3 regions of the Kitasatospora sp. SC0581 genome follow, and region 3 is predicted to be linked to each of the others. Evidence: riboswitches for the same ligand, from Rfam matches in the RefSeq annotation. Region 3 holds a riboswitch; each other region holds the start of a gene.

Region 1 (2,256 bases), on a different contig from region 3:
TCAGCCCTCGGCGCGCCGGCCCCGCTCGACCTGCACGGTGGCGACGCAGCGCCCGCCCTCGTTGCGGTAGTTCCACGCCGCGCCCTCCGTGACCAGCTCCCGGACGGCGGTCAGGAAACGGTCGACGTGCTCGTCCGGCGTCCCGGCACCGAAGCTCACCCGGATCGCGTTCAGGCTGCGCTCGCCCGGCAGCGACGGCTCGGGCGCACCACACTCGGACGGTGCCTCGTCCTCGTCGCCCAGCAGCGTGCGCACCAGCGGGTGGGCGCAGAACAGGCCGTCGCGCACCCCGATGCCGTACTCGGCGGACAGCGCGGCGGAGAAGTGCGAGCTGTTCCAGTCCCGGACGACGAAGGACAGCACGCCCACCCGGGCGGAGCCCTCGCCGAACAGGTTCAGCACCTTGACCTGCGGGATCTCGGCCAGCCCGGCCGTCAGCCGGGCGATCAGCTGCTGCTCGCGGGCCTCCAGCCCGTCGAAGCCGGCCTCGGTCAGCGCCCGGCAGGCCGAGGCGATCGCGTAGGCGCCGATGACGTTCGGCGAGCCGGCCTCGTGCCGGGCCGGGCCGGTGTGCCACTGCACGGCCACCGAGCCGTCGGCCTCCCGGGCCACCGTCCGGGTCGCCCCGCCGCCGGCCAGGTACGGCTCGGCCGCGTCCAGCCAGTCCGCCCGGCCGGCCAGCACCCCGGCGCCGAACGGCGCGTAGATCTTGTGGCCGGAGAAGGCGATCCAGTCGACGTCCAGCTCACGCACCGAGACCCGGTGGTGCGGCGCCAGCTGGGCGGCGTCCAGCACCACCCGGGCGCCGTGCCGGTGCGCGGTCGCGGTCAGCTCGGCGACCGGCCACAGCTCGCCGGTCACGTTGGAGGCGCCGGTGACGCAGAGCAGCTTGGGGCCCTCGGGCGTCTCGGCGAGCGCGGCGTCCAGCGCGGCCACCGCCTCGGCCCGCGAGCGCGGCGCCCGCAGGTAGGTGACGTCCAGTCCGGCGTGCGCCCAGGGCAGCAGCGAGGCGTGGTGCTCGGTCTCGAAGGCGAACACCCGGGTGCCGGCCGGGACGGCGGAGGCCAGCAGGTTGAGCGAGTCGGTGGTGGCCCGGGTGAAGACCACCTGGTCGCCCTCGCGCAGGTCGAGGAACTCGCCGACGGTGCGGCGGCTCTGCTCGAACAGGTCGGTGGACAGCTGGGAGAGGTACCCGGCCCCGCGGTGGACGCTGCCGTAGTACGGCGCGTAGGCGGCGACGTCGTCCCACACCCGCTGGAGCGCCGGCGAGCTCGCCGCGTAGTCGAGCGCCGCGTAGCCGACCTTCTCACCGCTGGCGAGCGGGACCTGGACGTCGGCGCCGAGGACGGCGAGCGGGGTGCGGATTTCGGTGGCCAGAGACATGGGGATGCACTCCTTCTGGGGCAAGGGACCCCGGGAGTGCTAGTCGTCGGGCGTCCGCGCTTGTCGCACGGACGGCTTGCCGTGACGACCCGGTCCTCACCCAGGGCACCCCGCCACGGACGGAGGGTTGCCGGACAGCCAGCTGGGGCTTGGCGCTGTCACTCATGACCTGGCGAAGACTCTAGGCCGGGTCCACCGGGTGGTCAAACGGGCATCCAGCATCCGGACAGCACGGGAGCCCGCACCGGCGTACCGGCACGGGCTCCCCAACTACCGCCTCAGGCCCGGCTGGTGGCCTCCGACCAGCGCCGCAGCAGGTCCTGCGCGGCACCGGAGTCGATCGCCTTCGCGGCCCGCTCCATGCCGGCCGCCAGCTGCTCGGTGAGCGGCGCGTCGCCCAGCTCCAGCGCGACCAGCGCCGCCGCCGTGTTCAGCAGGACGGCGTCCCGCACCGGCCCGTGCTCGCCGGCCAGCAGCCGCCGCGCGACCTCGGCGTTGTACGAGGCGTCCGCCCCGCGCAGCGCCTCGATGCCGACCAGCTCGATGCCCACGTCCCGCGGGTCGAAGGTGGACTCGGTGACGACCCCGTCGCGCACCAGCCAGACCTGCGAGGTGGTGGTGATGGTCAGCTCGTCCAGCCCGTCGTCGCCGCGGAAGACCAGCGCCGTGGCGCCCCGCCGGGCCAGCACCCCGGCGATCAGCCCGGACAGCCGGGTGTCGAAGCAGCCGATGGCGTGCGCGGTGACCTTGGCCGGGTTGGTCAGCGGGCCGAGGATGTTGAAGGCGGTCGGCACCCCGAGGTCGCGCCGCGCGGTGGCGGCGTGCCGCATCGAGGGGTGGAACTTCGCCGCGAAGCAGAAGGTCAGCCCGACC
Region 2 (2,256 bases), on a different contig from region 3:
GTACTCGGGGAGGGTGTGGATCGGGGGGCGTTCGAGGGCGGTCACCGGGTGGGTGTGGGCGGTGAAGGCGCGGGTTTCCGGGTCGCGGGTGAACTGGGTGAGGTGGGGGTGGACGAGGTCGGCGGAGGCCTTGAGGCGGTGGGTGCGGTCGAGGCGTTCCAGGGCGGTCCGGTAGATGGTGGCGGCCATCCGGCCGAGGGCCTGGCCGTCCTGGTGGCGGTGGTGCCGGACGCCGACGTCCACCTGGGCGAGGGCGTCCAGGCCGGCCAGCTCCAGGGCGTCGACCAGCAGGCCGAGTTCGACGCCGTAGCCGGTGGGGAAGGGCAGCCGTTCGAGCAGTGAGCGGCGGGCCGCGTACTCGCCGCCGAGCGGCTGGACGAAACCGGCGAGTTCCGGCCAGTGGAGGTTGAGCAGGGGGCGGGCGACGAGTTCGGTGACCCGGCCGCCGCCGGCGGGCAGGACGGCGCCCTCCGACTCCAGCGGGCGGTCGTACATGGCCTTGACCAGCTGGATGGACTCGTCGGTGAGCAGCGGGCCGACGATGCCGGAGACGAAGGCCGGGTCGAACTCGCGCAGGTCGGCGTCGACGAAGCAGACGATGTCGCCGTGGGTGACCAGCAGCGAGCGCCAGAGCACCTCGCCCTTGCCGGGGACGGCGGGCAGCCGGGGCAGGACGGCGTCGCGGTGCTCGACCCGGGCGCCGGCCTCGGCGGCGACGGCGGCGGTGGCGTCGGTGGAGCCGGAGTCGACGACGACGAGTTCGTCGACGAGCGGGAGGCGTTCCATCAGCTCGCGGCGGATGGTGCGGACGATGTCGCCGACGGTGGCCTCCTCGTCCAGGGCGGGGAGGACCACGCTGACCGTGCGGCCGGTGCGCTCCTTGGCGTCGAGCAGGGTGCGGACCGGCCGGTCGGCCGCGCTCCAGGAGCGGCGGCGCAGCCAGGACGCCGCCTGCGGGAGGAGCGCGGGAGTCGGTTCGGCGGGCACGGAGATCTCCTCGGCGAGGTCGGTGGGACGGGTCATCTCGCTTGGCGGACGGTCCCGTTCAGGTTTGACGCCTTCGGATACAGTCTTCGTACAGCGGTCGGACCTTTGCACGCCGGGGTCTCCGTTGAGCACCACCACAATTTCACAAGCTCATCCAGAGGGACTGAGGGAACGGCCCGTTGACGTCCCGGCAACCTTCTCGCGCGGCTGTCTGTCGACAGGCCCCGGCGGGACAGGTGCCAATTCCGTCCCGTGTCGCGACCGCGCCACGGGGAAGATGAGGAGAGAGGCCTCGCCATCATGGCTATCGACACTGCCGCACCCGTTTCCGTCGACCTCGGCCCGGCCGCCGCGCTGTCCTGTCGCGAGTGCGGCACCCGCTTCCCGCTCGGCCCCAGCTTCGCGTGCCTGGAGTGCTTCGGCCCGCTGGAGATCGCCTACGAGTTCGGCAGCGAGGGCGCCGAGGAGCTGCGCAAGCGGATCGAGGCCGGTCCGGCCTCCATCTGGCGGTACGCGCCGCTGCTGCCGGTGCCGGCCGACGTGGCGTCCAAGCCGAACCTGAACCCGGGGTGGACCCCGCTGGTGAAGGCGGACAACCTGGGCCGGGAGCTCGGTTTCACCGCCCAGCTGCACGTCAAGGACGACTCCGGGAACCCGACGCACTCGTTCAAGGACCGGGTGGTCGCGTGTGCGATCGAGGCGGCCCGGGCGTTCGGCTACACCACGCTGTCCTGCTCCTCCACCGGCAACCTGGCCGGCGCGGTGGGTGCGGCGGCGGCCCGGGCCGGGTTCCGGTCCTGCGTGTTCATCCCGCACGACCTGGAGCAGGGCAAGGTCGTCATGGCCGGGGTGTACGGCGGCGAGCTGGTCGGCATCGAGGGCAACTACGACGACGTGAACCGCTTCTGCTCGGAGCTGATCGGCGACCCGGCCGGCGAGGGCTGGGGCTTCGTCAACGTGAACCTGCGGCCGTACTACGGCGAGGGCTCCAAGACGCTGGCGTACGAGATCTGCGAGCAGCTCGGCTGGCGGCTGCCGGAGCAGATCGTGATCCCGATCGCCTCGGGCTCGCAGCTGACGAAGATCGACAAGGGGCTCCAGGAGCTGATCAGGCTCGGCCTGGTCGAGGACCGGCCGTACAAGGTCTTCGGCGCCCAGGCGGAGGGCTGCTCGCCGGTGTCGGCCGCGTTCAAGGCCGGCCGGGACGTGATCAAGCCGGTGAAGCCGGACACCATCGCCAAGTCGCTGGCGATCGGCAACCCGGCCGAC
Region 3 (2,256 bases):
GATCGGCATGCCGTCCACCGCGCTGGCCAACGTGCAGGTGGCCAAGCCGAGCTGGTGGGTGATCGCGCTGGGGCTGGCGATCGCGGTGGCCGGGGTGGTGGTCAACGTCCACACCCCGCCCTCGGCCATCCCGTGGATCGTCGCGGTGATCGCGGTGAGCGTCACCGCCCAGGTGGCGGTGGGGTCGGTGCACGGCGCGGCGATCGGCGGCCTGGCCGGTGCCGTGGCCGCCGCGGTCGCGGCCACCCTGGTGCACTGGCTGCCGGGCGGTCCGCTCTGGCAGGTGCTCTACCTCCCGGCGTTCTGGATCGTCGTGCCGGGCTCCTTCGGTCTGCTGAACACCGCGCAGATCGAGGTCGGGAACGGGGCGCAGTCGCTGCTGGCGGCCGTCTCGGCGGTCTTCGGGGTGTCGATCGGCACACTGATCGGCGCGGTGATCAGCCGGATCCCCCGCCCCAGCCTCACCGGCCTGCCGCACCGGGCCTGAGCCGGTCGGAACCGGGCCCGAGCCAAGCCGGACCCGGGACCGGTACGGGCCGGAACCGGGCCCCGGGGCGCGCGGAGGTGCGCCCCGGAGCCCGGAGTCTCGGAACCCGAGGTTCGGAACCCGAGGTTCGGAACCCGTAACCAGGGAACCCCGGAACCTCGGAATCCGAGAGCCTCGGAGCCCCCGTCAGGGCTGGCGCAGGGCCTCGGTGAGCCGGTGGGCCGCCTCGACGACGGCCTGGGAGAGCTGGGCACCGGGGTGGCGGCTGAGCCGTTCGATCGGCCCGGAGACCGTGACGGCGGCCACCACCCGGTTGGACTGGCCGCGGACGGGCGCGGCCACGGAGGCGACCCCGACCTCGCGCTCGCCGACGGACTGGGCCCAGCCGCGGCGCCGCACGCCGCTCAGCGCGGTGGCGGTGAAGCGGGCCCCCTGCAGGCCGCGGTGGAGGCGCTCGGGCTCCTCCCAGGCGAGCAGGATCTGGGCGGCGGAGCCGACCTTCATGGGGAGGGTGACCCCCACCGGAACGGTGTCGCGCAGCCCGGTGAGCCGCTCGGCGGCGGCCACGCAGATCCGGACCTCGCCCTGCCGCCGGTAGAGCTGGGCGCTCTCGCCGGTGGCGTCCCGCAGCTGGGCGAGGACCGAACCGGCCGCGGCCAGCAGCCGGTCCTCGCCGGCGGCCGCCGAGAGCTCGCCGAGGCGGGGGCCGAGCATGAACCGGCCCTGGACGTCCCGGCTGACCAGGCGGTGGTGTTCGAGTGCGACGGCCAGCCGGTGGGCGGTGGGCCGCGCCATGCCGGTGGCGGCGACGAGGCCGCCCAGGGTGGCGGGCCCGGCCTCCAGGGTGCCGAGGATCGAGGTGACCTTGTCGAGCACGCCGACGCCGCTCGTGTTCTCCATGGGATGGGTACTCCAGTCTCAAGGCCCGGGAGCAGCGGGTCCGCGCTGCTCACGGCGGCTCCTGGCGGGGAGCCGGGGGGTGTGGTCAGCGAGGACAGGCCGGAGAAGTCGGCCGATTGCCTGCGCCGGGCACGAGACGGGTACGCGAAAGGACCGGGGCGGGAAGCGCCCGGGCGAAGGACAGCACAGAGAGCACCGTGTCTCCTCATCTTTCCCGCGCCACAGTGGCGACAGGCCGGAGTTGGCACTGCCCCCGCCAACACGGCGCGTACTTCGGACGCCGGGTCGAACGGGGAGTTGCCGGGGCTTCGTAGGGCCGGTCCCTCCACCCCTCTGGATGATTCGCCAGGAACGATACAAGACATCCGGGGCGGGTCGGCAAGTCCCCCCGCCCTCGGCCACGCCCCGCGGGGCCGGCTCAGCGGTGGCGCGGCCCCGACAGGCCGGTGCACGGGGCCCCGTCCGGGCTGCCGGGGAGGGTCGCGTCCCAGGCGTGCAGGGCGGCGAGGGCGGCGGTGCGCTCGCGGTCCGTCGGCCGGGTGCCCTCGGGGCCGAGCAGGTAGTCGGCGACCGGAGTGAGCAGCAGGGTGGCGTCGCCGGCCGGGAGCAGCAGCGCCTCGTCCCACTGGTGCCGGATGACGGTGCGGCGCAGCAGCGTGCCGTGGCGCGGCGAGGTGCCGTGGCACGGCGGGGTGCCGGCAGAGGTCCGGCGGCGGAGTTCGGGGGCGACCTCGGCCTCCAGGACGGTGCGGACGTCCCGCAGGGCGCCGAGCGGCACGTGCTCGGCGGCGAGGTCGAGGAGGGCGGCGGCCTCCGGGGCGAGCCGGTAGGCGGCGACCACCGCGGCGGTCTCGACGGGCTCGAAGGGC

The links. A riboswitch is a leader RNA that binds a small molecule or an ion and turns the genes downstream of it on or off. The one in region 3 is predicted to bind S-adenosylmethionine.
Region 1: another riboswitch for S-adenosylmethionine. It lies ahead of ACLWS4_RS04765 (aminotransferase class V-fold PLP-dependent enzyme); the one in region 3 lies ahead of ACLWS4_RS29300 (IclR family transcriptional regulator).
Region 2: another riboswitch for S-adenosylmethionine. It lies ahead of thrC (threonine synthase); the one in region 3 lies ahead of ACLWS4_RS29300 (IclR family transcriptional regulator).

Annotation. Positions count from the first base shown of each region.
Region 1 covers NZ_JBLRWA010000002.1:364,090-366,345, reverse strand. The annotation lists gene ACLWS4_RS04765 (aminotransferase class V-fold PLP-dependent enzyme) at 1-1,383, opposite strand; SAM riboswitch class IV at 1,435-1,553, opposite strand; gene trpD (anthranilate phosphoribosyltransferase) at 1,662-2,256, opposite strand, start outside.
Region 2 covers NZ_JBLRWA010000013.1:184,307-186,562, reverse strand. The annotation lists gene ACLWS4_RS21545 (glucosyl-3-phosphoglycerate synthase) at 1-1,023, opposite strand, end outside; SAM riboswitch class I at 1,135-1,271, shown strand; gene thrC (threonine synthase) at 1,288-2,256, shown strand, end outside.
Region 3 covers NZ_JBLRWA010000026.1:99,677-101,932, reverse strand. The annotation lists gene ACLWS4_RS29305 (threonine/serine exporter family protein) at 1-487, shown strand, start outside; gene ACLWS4_RS29300 (IclR family transcriptional regulator) at 674-1,387, opposite strand; SAM riboswitch class I at 1,590-1,731, opposite strand; gene ACLWS4_RS29295 (hypothetical protein) at 1,806-2,256, opposite strand, start outside.